DNA from 4 places in the Roseococcus sp. GW821-FHT12F05 genome. Region 3 is predicted to be linked to each of the others. Evidence: riboswitches for the same ligand, from Rfam matches in the RefSeq annotation. Region 3 holds a riboswitch; each other region holds the start of a gene.
What was found. A riboswitch is a leader RNA that binds a small molecule or an ion and turns the genes downstream of it on or off. The one in region 3 is predicted to bind cobalamin.
Positions count from the first base shown of each region.

Region 1 (4,078 bases), on a different contig from region 3:
GCGATCCAGTCGTTGGTGATCTCGCGGGACTTCTTCATATCCACCAGCGTGAAGTCGGCGTCGTAGCCGACGGAGAGGCGGCCCTTGTTCACCGCGCCGTAGATCCGCGCGGGGCCGGCGCACATCAGGTCCACGAGGCGCGAGAGGCTGAGGCGGCCGGCGCTCACATGGTCGAGCATCACCGGCACGATGGTCTGCACGCCCGTCAGGCCGGCGGCGGTGTTGGGCCAGGGGCGCTCTTTGGCCTCGCGGGAATGCGGGGCGTGGTCGCTGCCCACCACGTCCACCGTGCCGTTGCGCACGGCGGCCCAGGCGGCCTCGAGGTGGCGCTGCTCGCGGATGGGCGGGTTCATCACCGCATAGCCGCCGAGGCGGTCATAGGCCTCGTCGGTCTGGGTGAGGTGGTTCATCAGCACCTCGACGGAGCAGATGTCCTTGAAATCGCCGAGGTATTCGAGCTCCTCGGCCGTGGACACATGCAGGATGTGCGCGGGACGGCCGGTCTTGCGGGCGAGGGCCATGAGGCGCTTCGTGCCGAGCATCGCGCATTCCACGTCGCGCCAGACCATGTGGTTGCGGTGGGGCATGCCCTCGGTGAAGAGCGGCTTGCGCTCCTGCAGGCGGTACTCGTCCTCGGAGTGGTAGCAGATGCGCCGGCGGCCGGAGCGCATCACGGCCTCCAGCGTCGCGTCGTCCTCGATCAGCAGGTCGCCCGTGGAGGAGCCCGCGAAGACCTTCACCGCGCAGACATTGTCCTCCAGCTCCAGCTCGGCGAGCTCGGCGATGTTCTTCTTCGAAGCGCCGACATAGAGGCCCATGTCGCAATACGCATGCTCCGCCACATAGGCGCGCTTCCAGGCCAGCTGCGCCGAATCGGTGATGGAGGGCGCGGTGTTCGGCATGTCGAAGACCGTCGTCAGGCCGCCGAGGATCGCGGCCTTCGTGCCCGTGGCGATGGTCTCGACCTTCGGGTCGCCCGGCTCGCGCAGATGGACATGCGCGTCGATCAGGCCGGGCAGCACGTGCAGATGCGTGCAGTCGATCACCTGGGCGGCCTCGGCCTTGCCCAGCGCGCCCATGGCGGCGATCCGCCCGCTGCGCACGCCGATGTCCAGCGGCTCGATGCCCCAGGGCAGGACGGCCTGGCCGCCGCGCAGGATGAGATCGAAATGGGGCATCGGGGGGAGAACTCCGCAGGTCGGTAATTGGCCGCAATCTGACGGGTCCGGCGGGGCGCGCAAGACGTGCTTGACTCGGTGAGACATAAGGATATGTTGATGACGTGTTGGTCCGGCGCGAGCCGGTGAAAAGGGAACGCCGTGAGGCTCGTGATGCGAGCCAAGTCGGCGGCTGCCCCCGCAACTGTCAGCGGCGAGCTGGCCTCTCATCGCCCTCGCAAGAGGGCTGGTCACTGGGATCCCGATCCCGGGAAGGCCGAGGGGCGAGTGACGACCCGTGAGCCAGGAGACCTGCCGGCACGCGCGAAACCCAACCGCCGGGGCGGGGTGCCCCCGGACAGGGAGAGACCGACCATGCGCCAAAGCCGCGCCCTGAATGTCCTGAACCGAACACCCTGTCGTGGGCGAATGCGGGCCTGTCCCCAGAAAGCCTGACCGCCATGCCGGCCGTTCCCCGGCCCTCCGAGTCCGATCCGACCTCGCCCTGCCTGCGCATCTGCAAGCTGGATGGGGAGGTCTGCCTCGGCTGCGGCCGCCGTCTCGACGAGATCGTCGCCTGGCCCACGGCTTCCGCCGCGGCCCGGCACGCGATCCTGCGTGCGGCTCGGGCCCGGCTGGCGACTCATCCCGACAGATCCGGGGCCTGAGCGCCCCTTCAGGAGACGACCATGACCGCCTACAACCTGGGCTTCCCCCGCATTGGCTTGCGGCGGGAACTCAAGACCGCGCTCGAATCCCATTGGTCCGGCAGGACCGGCGAGGATTCCGTGCTCGCCACCGCCGCCGAGCTGCGCGCCCGCCACTGGGCGCTGCAGGCCGAGGCCGGCATCGCCATGCCGCCGAGCAACGATTTTTCCCTCTATGACCACGTGCTGGACACGGCCTGCGCCGTGGGCGCCATCCCGCATGGCTATGGCTGGCATCCGGGCGAGGCGGTCTCGCTTGCGACCCGCTTCGCCCTGGCCCGCGGCGGGCGCGGCGACGAGGACGCCTGCTGCGGCGGCCACGGCGCGCCCGCGCTTGAGATGACCAAGTGGTTCGACACGAACTACCACTACCTCGTGCCCGTCTTCGGCAAGGGACAGGAGTTCGCCCCCACCGGCTTCCCCGCCGTCGAGGCCTTCCTGGAGGCCAAGGCGCTCGGCCACATGACGCGGCCGGTGCTGCTCGGTCCGGTCTCCTTCCTGCTGCTCGGCAAGATGGCCGAGGGCGCGGGCGATCCGCTCGACCTGCTCCCCGGCCTGCTGCCTGTCTATGCCGAGACGCTGAAGCGCCTCGCCGCCGCCGGCGCGACCCAGGTGCAGATCGACGAGCCCTGCCTGGTGCTCGACCTCGCGCCGCAGGCCCGCGCCGCCTTCGGCACGACCTATGCCGCGCTGGCCTTGGCCGCGCCGGGCCTCTCGATCCTGCTCGCCGCCTATTTCGGCGATCTCAGGGAGAACCTGGAGACGGCGCTGAACCTGCCCGTCGCCGGCGTCCATCTCGACCTCGTGCGTGCGCCGCAGATGCTGGACGTGGCCCTGCGCCACGCGCCGGCGCGGATGGTGCTGTCCCTCGGCGTCGTGGACGGCCGCAACGTCTGGGCGACGGACCTCTCGCGCGCCTTCCTGAAGCTGCGCTCGGCGGCCGCCTCGCGGCGCTTCGAGCTGCTGCAGGTGGCGCCCTCCTGCTCGCTGCTGCACAGCCCGATCGACCTCGCCGGCGAGACCGGCCTCGATGCCGAGCTCAAGGGCTGGATGGGCTTCGCGAAGCAGAAGCTGGAGGAGGTGGCGCTGCTCGCGCGCGGCCTCGTCGAGGGCCGCGGCGCCATCGCCGAGGCGCTGGACGCCAGTGACGTCCGCCAGGCCGCCCGCCGCGCCTCGCCGCGGCTGCACGACAAGGCGGTGGCCCGGCGCCTCGCGGCGGGAACGCCGGAGGATGCGCGGCGCCTGCCCTTCGCAGAGCGCCGCCTCGCCCAGCGCGCACGGCTGAACCTTCCGGACTATCCGACCACCACCATCGGCAGCTTTCCGCAGACGCAGGACATCCGCGCCGCGCGAGTCGCCCGCAAGCGCGGCACCCTGCCGGAGGCCGAGTACGACGCCTTCCTCGAGGCCCGCATGGAGGAGGCGGTGCGCTGGCAGGAGGAGATTGGTATCGACGTCCTCGTCCATGGCGAGTTCGAGCGCAACGACATGGTCGAGCACTTCGCCGATTTCCTCACCGGCTTCGCGGTGACGAAGAACGGCTGGGTGCAGAGCTACGGCTCGCGCTGCGTGAAGCCGCCGGTGATCTACGGCGACGTCGCGCGGCCGAAGCCCATGACGGTGGACTGGGCGCGGCGCGCGCAGGCGCTCACGGAGCGGCCGGTGAAGGGCATGCTCACGGGGCCGGTCACGATGATGCAATGGGCCTTCATCCGCGACGACGTCCCGGCGCCGACCATCCGCCGCCAGCTCGCCTATGCCATCCGCGACGAGGTGGTGGATCTGGAGACGGCCGGCATCGCCATCATCCAGATCGACGAGCCGGCCTTCCGCGAGGGCCTGCCGCTGCGGCGCGACCAGTGGGACGCCTACCTGCGCGATGCCGCCGCCTGCTTCCGCATCTCGGCGAGCGGGGTGGCGGAGGACACGCAGATCCACACCCACATGTGCTACTCGGAGTTCAACGACATCATGGCCAGCATCGCCGACATGGATGCGGACGTGATCTCGATCGAGACCTCGCGCAGCCGGATGGAATTGCTCGAGGCCTTTCTCGACTTCCGCTACCCGAACGAGATCGGGCCGGGGGTCTACGACATCCATTCGCCGCATGTCCCGGGGGCGCCGGAGATGCGGGAGCTGCTCGGCATCGCCGCGCAGCGCCTGCCGGCGGACCAGATCTGGGTGAATCCCGATTGCGGGCTGAAGACCCGC
Region 1 is NZ_JBXAQB010000023.1:41,286-45,363, forward strand. Features, by position in the region: gene AC1ROY_RS32540 (dihydroorotase) at 1-1,178, opposite strand, end outside; cobalamin riboswitch at 1,270-1,491, shown strand; gene AC1ROY_RS32545 (DUF1289 domain-containing protein) at 1,619-1,825, shown strand; gene metE (5-methyltetrahydropteroyltriglutamate--homocysteine S-methyltransferase) at 1,847-4,078, shown strand, end outside.
Region 1: another riboswitch for cobalamin. It lies ahead of AC1ROY_RS32545 (DUF1289 domain-containing protein); the one in region 3 lies ahead of AC1ROY_RS20075 (ABC transporter substrate-binding protein).

Region 2 (4,078 bases), on a different contig from region 3:
CGCGGGCGAACAGGAAGTCGCCTACGAGGACCGAGGGCTTGTTGCCGAAGAGCGCATTGGCGCTGGCCTGCCCCCGGCGGAGCTCGCTCTCGTCCACCACGTCGTCGTGCAGGAGGGTGGCGGTATGGATGAACTCCACGCAGGCGGCGAGCGCCACGTGCCGCGCGCCGGAATAGCCGCAGAGCTTCGAGGCCGCCAGCGTCAGCAGCGGCCGCAGCCGCTTGCCGCCGGCCGCCACGATATGCGCCGCGAGTTGCGGGATCAGCGCCACCTGGCTGTGCATGCGCTCGACGATGAGGCGGTTGCAGGCGGCGAGATCCTCGGCCACGAGGTCCATCAGCCGGGCGAGCGCGCCCTCGCCCCGGTCGCGCGGGCTGGCATCGCGCGGGTTGGCATCGCGCGGGTTGGCATTGTGCGGCCTGGCGCCATCCCGTTTCGCGTCAATCGCACCCGCCACTCGTCCAAACCCCTGAAGTTGCGTCCAGCCTTGACCCCGGCCGGGCCGATGCAGGATACCCGAGCAGCCGACATGGCGGCAAGGCGAGGCAAATCAAGGATTTCCCGCGATGGATGTGGTCGCCGAGGACGCCGATCCGGTTCGAATCCAATTCCTGGCGGCGCTCCTGCGCGGCGCGGGGATCGAGGTGGTGCAGCTCGACCAGAACCTGGCGGGACTGGGCCTGTCGATCTTCCCGCGCCGGCTGGCGGTGACGGCGGCGGACGCGGCACGGGCGCGGCGGCTGCTGCGGGACGCCGGTGTCTGAGGACCTGACCGAGGACGGGCTGCTCGGCGGCCGGGTGCGGCTGCTGCAGCCGCGGCAGGGGTTCCGGGCGGCGATCGACCCGGTGCTGCTGGCCGCTTTCGTGCCGGCCCGGACGGGGGATTCGGTGCTGGAGATCGGCTGCGGGACGGGCGCGGCGTTCCTCTGCCTGGCGGCGCGGGTGCCGGGAATCGTGGTCACGGCGGTGGAGCGCGACCCGGAGCTGGCCGCGATCGCCGTCCGCAACGTGGCCCTCAACGGGGCAAAGGCCACCATCCTCGCCGAGGATTGCTGCGCGCTGCCCGCCCTCGCGCCGATGCAGCACGCCATGGCCAACCCGCCCTACTGGACCGGGGGCACCGCCTCGCCGGACGCCGGGCGCCGACAGGCGGCGCATGAGGACGCGCCGCTCTCGGCCTGGATCGCGGCGCTGACCCGGCCGCTGCGGCACAAGGGAACGGTGTCGCTGGTCCTGCCCGCCGCGCGCCTGGCCGAGGCGGCCGCTGGGTTCCGTGACGCCGGCTGCGGCTCGGTGCGGCTGCTGCCGCTCTGGCCGCGGGCCGGCGCGGCGGCCAAGCGCATCCTCATCCAGGCCCGGAAGGGCGGTCGCGGCGCGGACGAGATGCTCCCCGGCCTCGCACTGCACGAGGCCGACGGCAGCGCCACCGCCGCCGCCCATGCCGTGCTGCGGGACGGCGCGGCCCTCTGAGCCCTTGCGCCACGCGGCCCGCCTTGCCAGCATGACGCTGCACCGGTCCCGCGCGAGCGGGTGAAAAGGGAATGCCGTGCGTCCGCCGGGGGAATGCTCCCCCGCTCCGGGCAAGTCGGCAGCTGCCCCCGCAACTGTCAGCGGCGAGACGCTGGCCCCTCCGTCGCGCCCAAGGCGCGGCGGGCCACTGCGGCGGAAGCCGCGGGAAGGCAGGGCCCGCTTCCGTGACCCGCGAGCCAGGAGACCTGCCGTGGCCGACGCGCCGGAAGGCCGCCGCAACCCATGGGATCCGGGCGGGGTGCACCGGGGCAGGTGAGCAGGGTGTGCCTATCCTGGCTGAAGCCGCCGACGGCCGCATTGCAATGCGATCCGGCGGGCACGGATTCCCCCCAAACCATCGATAAAGCAGGAGAAACTTCCATGGCCGCGTCCAACCAGCCCGCGCCGATCGAGCAGCGCGCCGCCGCCCTCGAGATCGTGCTCAAGGGCAAGGGCATCCTCCCCGATGGCTTCGTCGAGGAGTTCACCGAGCATGCCGAGGAGCAATGGGTCACCCTCAACGGTGGCCAGATGGTCGCCCGCGCCTGGACCGATCCGGACTACCGCGCCCGCATGCTGGCCGACGGCACCTCGGCCGCGCGCGAGATGGGCTTCGACTTCCCGGAGCACCACCGCCACCTCGTGGTGCTGGAGAACACGCCCGATATCCACAACCTGATCGTCTGCACGCTGTGCTCGTGCACGGCCTATACGATCATCGGCGCCGCGCCGGACTGGTACAAGGACATGGAGTACCGCGCCCGCGTTGTCCGCCAGTCGCGCACCGCGCTGCGCGAGATGGGGCTCGACCTGCCGGCAACGACGGAAATCCGCGTCTGGGACACGACCGCCGACACCCGCTACATGGTGCTGCCCGTGCAGCCGCCGGCCACGATCGGCTGGCCCGCCGAGAAGCTGGCCGTGATCGTGACGCAGGATTCCATGATCGGCGCCTCGCGCCTCGACGAGGTGAAGGGCTGACGCCATGGACAGCATGCACGACCTCGGCGGCAAACAGGGCTTCGGGAAGATCAACTACCCCGCGCCTCCGCATGACGAGACCTGGGAGCCGCTGGCCCGCGCGCTCTCGGCCATCTCGGTGAAGACCCACATCTACAACATGGACGAGTATCGCCACGCCATCGAGCGCATGGCACCGACCCACTACATGAGCGCGCCCTATTACGAGCGCGTGCTGACGGCGGCGGCCACGCTCGCCGTGGAGAAGGGCATCACCACGAAGGAGGAGCTGGAGGCGCTGGTCGAAGGCACCTTCCCGCTGGCGCTGCCGATCGGGCCGGGCCGCATGGCCGCGCCGCCGCAGAGCTTCGCGATCGGCGAGACGGTGCGCGTGAAGTACGAGTTCGTCTCCGGGCACCACCGCATGCCCGGCTACATCAGGGGCAAGACGGGCGTGGTGGTCGGCATCACCCCGCCCTACCCCTTCCCAGACGCCGCCGCGCACAACATGCAGGCCACGATGGAGCCGACCTACGACGTGCGCTTCCGTTCGACCGAGCTCTGGCCGGACAGCTGCGACGAGGCGTTCAACCATGTCGGCGTCTTCCAGAGCTACCTGGAGAAGGTGTCGCCGCAGCCCTGATCTATCGGAGGGCGCTGCCGCCCGGGCATGCCGTGCGCCCGCCATCCACCTGGAACTGCCCGCCGGTGATGGCCGTCGCCGCGTCCGAGCAGAGGAAGAGGACCATCGCCACCACCTCCGTGACGGTGGAATAGCGGCCGAGCGGGATCGCCGAACGGTACCGCCCCGCGGCATCGTTCGCCCCGTGCGCGGTGGCCTGGTCCTCCAGCGAATGGATCATCCGCGTGTCCGTCGGCCCCGGGCAGAGCGCGTTCACCCGGATGCCCTGCCGCGCCACCTCGCCCGAGACGCTGCGGGTCAGCCCCAGCACCGCGTGCTTCGAGGCCGTGTAGGGCGAGATCCCCGCCGAGCCCACCAGCGCCGCCGTCGAGGCCGTGTTCACCACCGCGCCGCCGCCCTGCCGGATCATCACCGGCAGTACGTATTTCAGGCCCAGGAAGACGCCGCGGACGTTCACCGCGATCACCTGGTCGAACATCGCCTCGTCCTGGTCGTAGACGGCGGCGACCTTCCCCTCGATGCCGGCATTGTTGAAGAAGCAGTGGATGCCGCCCCAGGCGCCCACGGCGGCGTCCACATAGGCGCGCACATCCTCGGATTTCGTGACGTCGGCCTGCTGGAACCGGGCCTCGAAGCCCTCCGCCCGCAGCGCCGCGGCCTGGGCCTCGCCGGCCGCGGCGCGGTCCACCAGCAGCACCTTCGCGCCTTCCCGGCAAAAGCTTTGCGCCGCCTCCAGCCCGATGCCGTTCGCGGCGCCGGTGACCACGGCGACCTTCCCTTCGAAACGCATGCGTCTTTCCTCCCGTTGAAGTCTCAGGCCATCGCGTCGCGCAGCGCGCGCGCGGCCATGTCGATGTAGCCGAGCGCCGGCCTGATGATGGCGCTCATGGTCATCATCCCATGCAGCATGTCGGCCGCATGGACATGCGTGACGCGCACCCCCTCGCGCTCCAGCCGGGCGGCGTA
Region 2 is NZ_JBXAQB010000003.1:487,807-491,884, reverse strand. Features, by position in the region: gene AC1ROY_RS10770 (polyprenyl synthetase family protein) at 1-337, opposite strand, end outside; gene AC1ROY_RS10765 (putative signal transducing protein) at 567-764, shown strand; gene AC1ROY_RS10760 (tRNA1(Val) (adenine(37)-N6)-methyltransferase) at 757-1,470, shown strand; cobalamin riboswitch at 1,497-1,737, shown strand; gene AC1ROY_RS10755 (nitrile hydratase subunit alpha) at 1,891-2,490, shown strand; gene nthB (nitrile hydratase subunit beta) at 2,495-3,112, shown strand; gene AC1ROY_RS10745 (SDR family NAD(P)-dependent oxidoreductase) at 3,114-3,902, opposite strand; gene AC1ROY_RS10740 (alpha/beta hydrolase) at 3,926-4,078, opposite strand, start outside.
Region 2: another riboswitch for cobalamin. It lies ahead of AC1ROY_RS10755 (nitrile hydratase subunit alpha); the one in region 3 lies ahead of AC1ROY_RS20075 (ABC transporter substrate-binding protein).

Region 3 (4,078 bases):
CGCCCATGGTCATGCGGGTCTGCTCGTCCAGCGCCGCGAAGGGCTCGTCCATCAGCAGCACCGGCGGGTCCTGCACCAGCCCGCGCGCGATGGAGACGCGCTGCTTCATGCCGCCCGAAAGCTCGTTCGGAAAGCGTGCGCCGGCGTGGCCCAGGCCCACCAGCTCCAGCATCGCGGCCGCGCGGTCCAGCCGCTCGGATTTTCCCACGCCGCGCAGCATCAGCGGGAAGGCGACGTTGTCGATGGCGCTCAGCCAGGGAAAGAGGTTCGCGTCCTGGAAGACGACGCCGACGCGGTCCGGATCGGGATCCAGCATGGGCTTGCCGTCGACGAGGATGGTGCCCTCGGTCTGCCGGCGCAGCCCCGCCATCATCATGAGCAGCGAGGATTTGCCGCAGCCGCTGGGTCCCACGATCACGCTGAAGCGCCCGGCCTCGACGGTGAGCGCGATATCCTCCAGCGCGCGCGAGGCGACGCCGCGGGATTCGTAGGTGTGGCCGAGGCCGATGACCTCGATCATCGGCCGCGCCGTCACGGGCTGCTCCTTCAGCTGCGCCAGTGGCTGCATCGGGTCTCGATCCATCGGATACCTTCGTTGATCAGGATGGCGGTCACCGAGACGATCAGCACGCCGGCGAAGAGGTTCTTCATCATGAAGCCCTCGCCCCAGCCCGCGATCTGCTGCCCGATGCCGCTGCGCGAGGCGTACATCTCCGCGAGGATGACCGCTGTCGTGGAGAAGATCACCGCGAGCCGCAGCGCCTCCAGCAGCACCGGCAGCATGCTCGGCAGGTAGACATGGCGCGTGATCTGCGCCCGCGTGGCGCCGTAGGAGCGCGCGGTCAGCACATGCTCCTCGCGCACCGAGCGCACGGCGGCCGTGGCGCTCATCAGCACGATCAGGATGGTGGAGAAGCAGCCGAAGGCCACCTTCTGCCAGAAGCTGATCCCCAGCGTGAGGATGAACAGCGGCAGGAAGATCGACTTCGGCACGCTGAAGAGGAAGTAGAGCAGCGGCTCGCAGACCTGGGCGAGCCGCTTGTTCTCCGCCAGCAGGATGCCGAGCAGGACGCCCGTCGGCACGGAGATGATCAGCGCCGCGCCGAGCTGCAGCCCGGTAATCGCGAGGTCGCCATGGATGGCGGGCCGCTGCAGCAGCTGCAGCGCCGTGACGAACACCGCGCTGAAGGGCGGCAGGATCTCGTCGTCCACCCAGCCGAGCCGCGGCAGCGCCTCCCAGATTCCCAGCGCCAGCGCCAGCAGCAGCAGCCGCACGGCCAGCATCGCCGTGCGGGACATCAGCGCGTCGGCACCGGCCGGAAGCGGGTGGTGAAGACCTCCTCGGCGGGCGCCATCTCGGTCATGCCGCTCATGCGCGACAGCTCCAGCGAATAGGCGACCTGCGCGGGGTCGATCACCCCGTCGGGGGACAGCTTGAGGATGGTCTCCTCGTACTCGATGGCCGCGATCTCGGCCGGAATCTCGTTGTTGGTGGAGATCAGCTCGATGGCCGGGCCGCGGTTCGCGCGCAGCCAGGCGAGGCCGCCATAGATGGCGTTGACGCCGCCCTGCACCGCCTGCGGCGTGTCGCGGATCATGCGGTCGCTCACGATCCAGCCGGCGGTGATGTGCTGCGGGATGGCGGTGCCGTAGTCGATCAGGCTGCGCGCCTGGTTCGCGCGGATCAGCTGGAAGCTGAGCGGCGAGTAGATCACCGCGGCGTCGACGTTGCGCGAGCGCAGGTTGGGCACCAGCCCGCCGCCGCCGACGGGCACGCGGTTGGTGGTGATGCGCCGGTCCGTCTCGGTCCATTGCGCCAGGAGGTCGGAGCCCGAGCCGCGCGAGGTGATGCCCAGCTTCTTGCCCGCCAGCTCCGAGACCTCGCGGATCGGCGAATCCGTGCGCACCATCAGGTGCCAGCCGTAATAGGCGAGCGCGCCGGCGGTCACGAGCTTGGAGCCGAAGCCGCGCTTGATCCCCGCCGCGACCAGCGCGGGCGGATCCAGGATCAGGTCCGTGGCGCCGGCGGCCAGCGCCTCGAAGCACTCGGCGCCGCCGCGGTAGATCGTGGTCTCGACCGTCAGCCCCTCCTTCTCGAAGAAGCGCTGCTGCTCGGCCGCGGTGGCGATGATGGTGGGCCAATAGGCCTTGGTCGGCACGCCGACGCGGATGCGCGGGCGGGCCTGGGCCAGCGCCGGACTCGCCAGGCCTGCGCCTGCGACTCCCGCGGCGAGCGCCCGGCGCGACAAAGCGAAGCCGGGCCGTGAGGCGGCTTGATCGGTCATCTCAGTCTCCTTGTCCAGGGCACCCCGCCTGGTCGTGATGGGTCGTTCGGATGGCAGGTCTCCTGGCTCGCGGGTCGTCGATGCAGGCCCCACCTTCCCACGGCTCTCGCCGCAGTGGCCCGTCGCGCAGGCGGCGCGACGGATGGGCCAGCGTCTCGCCGCTGACAGTTGCGGGGGCAGCTGCCGACTTGCCCCCCGAGGACTTGTCCCGGAGAACTCACGGCATTCCCTTTTGACCCGCTTGCGCGGGACCATCCGGTGCCGTCGATATCGTGGCTTGCCGGGAGAGGCAAGGCGCGATCCGTGAACATGGCGAGTCCGCCCGGCCCGCGCGCATCCGGGAGCGGCGTTCCCCCGGTCCCTTGCGACTCCCGATGCGGCAGGGCTCCGCGCCGCCGGCCTGGGGCAGGATCGGGCCGGGCCGGCACGGGCGGCGAGTCGCGCATGGCGGAGCGCATGACGTTTTCCCTCGGCCCCGTTGCTCGGAGCCTGCGGACGGACGGTATCGGTAACAGACCCGCGCGGGCAAGCCCGCTGCCGGGACGATGCGGCGCCGCACCAAACCCCTTGCCGCTGCGGCGGGCCCGGGTCACGCTCGGCGTCCCCAGGGGACCGACATGACCGAACCACCCTATCGCGGATACCACGATATCGGCGGCCTGCCCGGCGGCCCCGTGATCCAGGACGAACGGCCCTTCGAGGCCTGGCAGGCGCTCTCCGAATCCATCCGCGGCGCGCTCAACGCCCGCGGCCACAGCGTCACGCTCGACGAGATCCGGCGCAGCTTCGAGAGCTTCGGCGTGGAGCTCTACAAGACGCTCGGCTTCTACGAGCGCCGCACCGAGGCGCTGTGCCGCCTCCTCGCCGAGAAGGAGTTCTTCACCGTCGAGGAGGTGCAGGCGCGCATGGATTCCCTCGCCGCCGCGCGCGGCCAGGTGGTGGACCACGCCGCCAAGACCGTGACGGGAGGCTGAGCGTGCCGCGCTTCCAACCCGGCGACGCCGTGCGCGTGCTCGATCTCGGCAAGCCCGGCCATGTCCGCATCCCCTTCTTCGTCCGGCAGAAGATCGGCCAGGTGGAGCGCTATTGCGGCGCGCATGCGAACCCGGAAGACCTCGCCTATGGCCGCGACGGGCTGCCGAGGATCGACCTCTACCGCGTGCACTTCCGCCAGCAGGAGCTCTGGCCCGACTACGGCGGCTCCCTCAGCGATTCCCTGGAGATCGAGGTCTACGACCACTGGCTCGCCCCCGCGGAGATCGCCTGATGCCCGCACCCGCCCCCACCCGCTTCTCCGCCGGCGCCGTCGATCCCTGCCGCCCCGTCACCGAGGGCCATGGCGGCGCCGACTACTACGCCCTGATGGCCGAGGCGCTGCACCGGCTGCTGCTGGACAAGGGCATCCTGTCGCAAGAGGACACCGACAAGGTGGTCGCCGGGCTGGAGGCGCCCAACGTCACCTGGGGCGCGCGCATCGTGGCGCAGGCCTGGCGCGACCCGGCCTATCGCGAGCGCCTGCTGGCCGACGGCTCCGCGGCCGCGCTGGAGCTCGGCTACCGCATCAGGGAGGCGAAGCTCATCGTCGTGGCGAACACCCCGGCGCTGCACAACGTCATCGTCTGCACGCTGTGCTCCTGCTACCCGCGCTCGCTGCTGGGCCAGCCGCCCTGGTGGTACATCTCCAACAGCTACCGCGCCCGCACGGTGCGCGAGCCGCGCAGGGTGCTGGCGGAGTTCGGGCTGGAGCTGCCGGAGGAGGTCGAGCTCCGCGTGCATGATTCGAACGCGGACAT
Region 3 is NZ_JBXAQB010000008.1:151,991-156,068, forward strand. Features, by position in the region: gene AC1ROY_RS20065 (ABC transporter ATP-binding protein) at 1-568, opposite strand, end outside; gene AC1ROY_RS20070 (ABC transporter permease) at 547-1,299, opposite strand; gene AC1ROY_RS20075 (ABC transporter substrate-binding protein) at 1,299-2,285, opposite strand; cobalamin riboswitch at 2,321-2,556, opposite strand; gene AC1ROY_RS20080 (hypothetical protein) at 2,903-3,259, shown strand; gene AC1ROY_RS20085 (SH3-like domain-containing protein) at 3,262-3,552, shown strand; gene AC1ROY_RS20090 (nitrile hydratase subunit alpha) at 3,552-4,078, shown strand, end outside.

Region 4 (4,078 bases), on a different contig from region 3:
CCGATCACCACCAGCCTGCCCTGGCGTGCCTCGGCAGGCCCCCAGGCACGGTCGTACTGATGCGTGACGCGCTGGCCGACCGCCTGCACCAGAAGCCGCAAGGGCTTGCCGGCGACAGAGGAAAATCCCTTCGCGCGCAGCACGCCCGTCACCGCGCAGGCCGTCGCCACGCGGGCGGCGAGCGCCGCGGGATCGGCCGCCTCGGGCAGGTCCATCACCACCGTGTCGAAATCGTCGTGGTCGTGCTCCAGCTCATTGTCGTGATGCGTGGGCCGGTTCGCGATATCCGCCTCCGTGCCGAGGCCGAGGCCCAGCATCACATCCGGCTCGAGCCGGCCCTGCGCGGTCGTCACCACGGCCACGGCACGCGGCATCGCCTCGGCGATCGCGGCATGCGCGCGGGAGAGCGCCTTCGCGTCCAGCAGGTCCGCCTTGGTCATCACCACGAGGTCGGCGCAGGCGAGCTGGTCCTCGAAGACCTCCTCGACCGGATCCTCATGATCCAACGAGGGATCGGCCGCGCGCTGCGCCGCCAGCGCCGCCGGGTCGGCCGCCACGCGCCCTTCGGAGAGCGCCGCGCCGTCCACCACCGCCACCACGCCATCCACCGTCACGCGGCCGCGGATCGCGGGCCAGTGGAAGGCCTGGACCAACGGCTTGGGCAAGGCGAGGCCGGAGGTCTCGATCAGGATGTGCTCGGGCTGCGGATCCAGCGCCAGCAGCGCGTCCAGGGCGGGCACGAAGTCGTCGGCCACGGTGCAGCAGATGCAGCCGTTCGCGAGCTCGATGATGCCGGCCTCGTCGCAGGCCTCGGCGCCGCAGCCGCGCAGGATCTCCGCGTCCATGCCGACATCGCCGAACTCGTTCACGATCACCGCGAGCCGCCTTCCCTGGGGGTTCTGGAGCATGTGGCGGATCAGGGTCGTCTTACCAGCGCCGAGAAAGCCCGTGACGATGGTGCAGGGAATGCGGGCGAGGCTCATGCGCGGGCTCCGGGAATGGGCGGGATGCGGGCGATCAGGCCGCGCTTCAGGGGCTCGGGGCGACCGCGCCAGGGCATCAGGCCGTCGGCCGAGAGGGACAGAAGGCGCGCGCCCTCGAGCACCGCCGTGCCGTCGGTCGGCGCGAGACCGCCGAAGACGTAGCTCCAGCCGCCCGGCCGCGCCATGGCGACGGAGGGGCCGCGCCTGCAATTGGCCAGGCACTCCACCTCGCGGATGTCCACGCCCTCCGACGGGGTGAGGGTCGCGGCCAGGCGGGCGCCGGCGCGAGGCTGGACGTCCACCGCGTCGTCGGGATGGCGGCAGGTCGTGCAGACGAAGAGCGTCACCGGGCCGGCGACGTGTTCGGAGAGGGACAAGCGCATGCTCCTCCTGCGCCTGGAAGCGCGGGAATGGGGATGCAGTCGCGGCGCGGGACACGCGCCGTCGCCGGGATGGCGGCCGCGCCGAGGCACCCCGCCCGGCACGGTGGTCTGTCGCGAGATGGCAGGTCTCCTGGCTCGCGGATCGACGCCCGGTGCCGCCTTCCCGGAACGCCCTCGCGGGCGGGTCCAGTGGCTGTTTGGCACGGGCTCTCCGCTCACAGTTGCGGGGGCAGCCACGGCTTCGGGAGCCTCGCGGCGCCCGCTCCATGTTCCCTTTTCACCCCGCCTCCCGGCGGGGACCATCAAGCGAGGGCATGAGAGACACGGGCGGGCCGGCACTGTCAACGGCGATGCGGCGGGGATGGGAGGGCGGCTCGACCGGCGGCGGGCAACCATCTACATTCCAAGGAATTAAAAAATGAACCTCAGGAGGTACCGCATGATCCGACTTCTGGCCGCCGCGGCCACTCTTTCCGCCCTCGCGCTTCCGGCCCTGGCGCAGCCCGCGAACCTTCGCCCCACACGGGACGTGACGGTCACCTATCGCATGACCGGGCTCGCCGGCATGCCCCCGCAGGAGACGCGGATGGCCTTCTCCGTCAGCACCGGCAAGCAGCGCGTCGACCCGCCCGGCAATACCGGCTGGATCCTCATTGATCGGCAGGCCAATTCCGCCGTCATGGTCATGGACGCCCAGCGCATGGTGGTGACCATGCCGCCGGCCACGGTCGCCGCGATGAACCAGGAAGCGCCGGCCGGCGCGACCTTCACCCGCAAGGGGCGAGCGACGGTGGCCGGCACCGCCTGCACCGAGTGGGAAATGGCCCTCGGCCAGGTGCGCGGCACGAATTGCATGACCGACGACGGGGTCCTGCTGCGCTCCGTCTCGACCGGCCCCAACGGCGCCGCCGTGACCATGGAGGCCACCCAGGTCGCCTACGGCGCCATCGATCCGGCCCGCCTCTCGGTTCCCGCCGGCTACACGGCGCAGCAGATGCCGGCAGGCGTCCCCGCTCGCTGAGCGGCCTTCGCCCGGCCTCCTGCGTGGGGCCGGGCGACCCATTGCCGTCCGGAGCGGACGCGGCCATGGTCCGCGCCCATGTCCAGCCCGCTCACCCTCGTCCTCGGCGGCGCGCGCTCCGGCAAGAGCCGGCACGCGGAGGCGCTTGTCCAGGCGGAGGCACCGCCCTGGACCTACATCGCGACGGCCGAATCCTACGATGCGGAAATGACCGCGCGCATCGCCGAGCACCGGGCGCGGCGGCCCGTGGGATGGGTGACCGTGGATGCCCCGCGCGACCTGCCGGAGGCCATCGCGACGACGCCCGATGCGCCGCTGCTGGTGGATTGCCTGACGCTGTGGCTGAGCAACCTGATGCTGGCCGAAGCGGAGCTGGACGCCGCCACCGGATCGCTGCTGGCGGCCCTCCTGGCGCGCGTGGCGCCGACGGTGTTGGTCTCGAACGAGGTCGGCTCCGGCATCGTGCCGGCGACGCCGCTCGGCCGCCGGTTCCGCGACGCGCAGGGCCGGCTGAACCAAGAGGTCGCCGCGGTGGCGGGACGCGTCGAACTGGTCGTGGCCGGCATTCCCCTGAGACTGAAATGAGCATCACCGAGGAAGAGGCCGAGCGGCATCGCCAGAAGATGCAGAAGCGCAAGGTTGTGCAGGATGCGGAGGTGGCATCCAAGCCCATCGTCGCGAAGGGCCTGCTGATCGTGAACACCGGACCGGGCAAGGGAAAATCCACGGCGGCTTTCGGCCTGGCGCTGCGCATGCTCGGCACGGGCGGGCGCGTGGGCGTGGTGCAGTTCATCAAGGGCGCCTGGCATTCGGGCGAGCAGGACGGGTTTTCCGCCTTCGGCGACCGCGTGCAGTGGCACAGCATGGGCGAGGGCTTCACCTGGGAGACGCAGGATCGCGCCCGCGACCTCGCCGCCGCGGCGCGGGCCTGGGACCAGGTGCTACGCATGCTGGCGGATCCGTCGCTGGACCTCGTGGTGCTGGACGAGCTCAACATCGCGCTGCGCTACGAGATGCTGGACCTCGCCGAGGTGGTCGCAGCGCTGGCCGGGCGGCGCGAGGGGCTGCACGTCGTGGTCACGGGGCGGAACGCCAAGCCGGAGCTGATCGAGGCCGCGGATTGCGTGACGGAGATGGGCGCCACCAAGCACCATTTTTCCGCCGGGGTGCGCGCGCAGAAGGGCGTGGAGTTCTGATGCCGGCACGGAGCCTGATGTTCCAGGGCACGGGCTCCGACGTGGGAAAATCGCTGCTGGTGGCGGGACTGGCCCGCGCCTTCACGCAGCGCGGGCTGCGGGTGCGTCCGTTCAAGCCCCAGAACATGTCGAACAACGCGGCGGTGACGGCTGACGGAGGCGAAATCGGCCGCGCGCAGGCGCTGCAGGCGCGCGCGGCGGGCGTGCCGCTCAGCGTGCACATGAACCCGGTGCTGCTGAAGCCGCAGAGCATGATCGGCGCGCAGATCATCGTGCAGGGGCGCATGCGGGGCAGCGCGAAGGCCGCGGAGTACCAGCGGCTGAAGGCCGGGCTCATGCCGGCCGTGCTCGACAGCTTTTCCCGGATGCGGGGCGAGGCGGACCTCGTGCTGGTGGAGGGCGCCGGCAGCGCGTCGGAGGTGAACCTGCGCGCGAACGACATCGCGAACATGGGCTTCTCCCGCGCGGCCGACGTGCCGGTGATCCTGATCGGCG
Region 4 is NZ_JBXAQB010000010.1:177,134-181,211, forward strand. Features, by position in the region: gene cobW (cobalamin biosynthesis protein CobW) at 1-983, opposite strand, end outside; gene AC1ROY_RS22570 (DUF1636 family protein) at 980-1,360, opposite strand; cobalamin riboswitch at 1,470-1,685, opposite strand; gene AC1ROY_RS22575 (hypothetical protein) at 1,806-2,387, shown strand; gene cobU (bifunctional adenosylcobinamide kinase/adenosylcobinamide-phosphate guanylyltransferase) at 2,466-2,972, shown strand; gene cobO (cob(I)yrinic acid a,c-diamide adenosyltransferase) at 2,969-3,583, shown strand; gene AC1ROY_RS22590 (cobyric acid synthase) at 3,583-4,078, shown strand, end outside.
Region 4: another riboswitch for cobalamin. It lies ahead of AC1ROY_RS22570 (DUF1636 family protein); the one in region 3 lies ahead of AC1ROY_RS20075 (ABC transporter substrate-binding protein).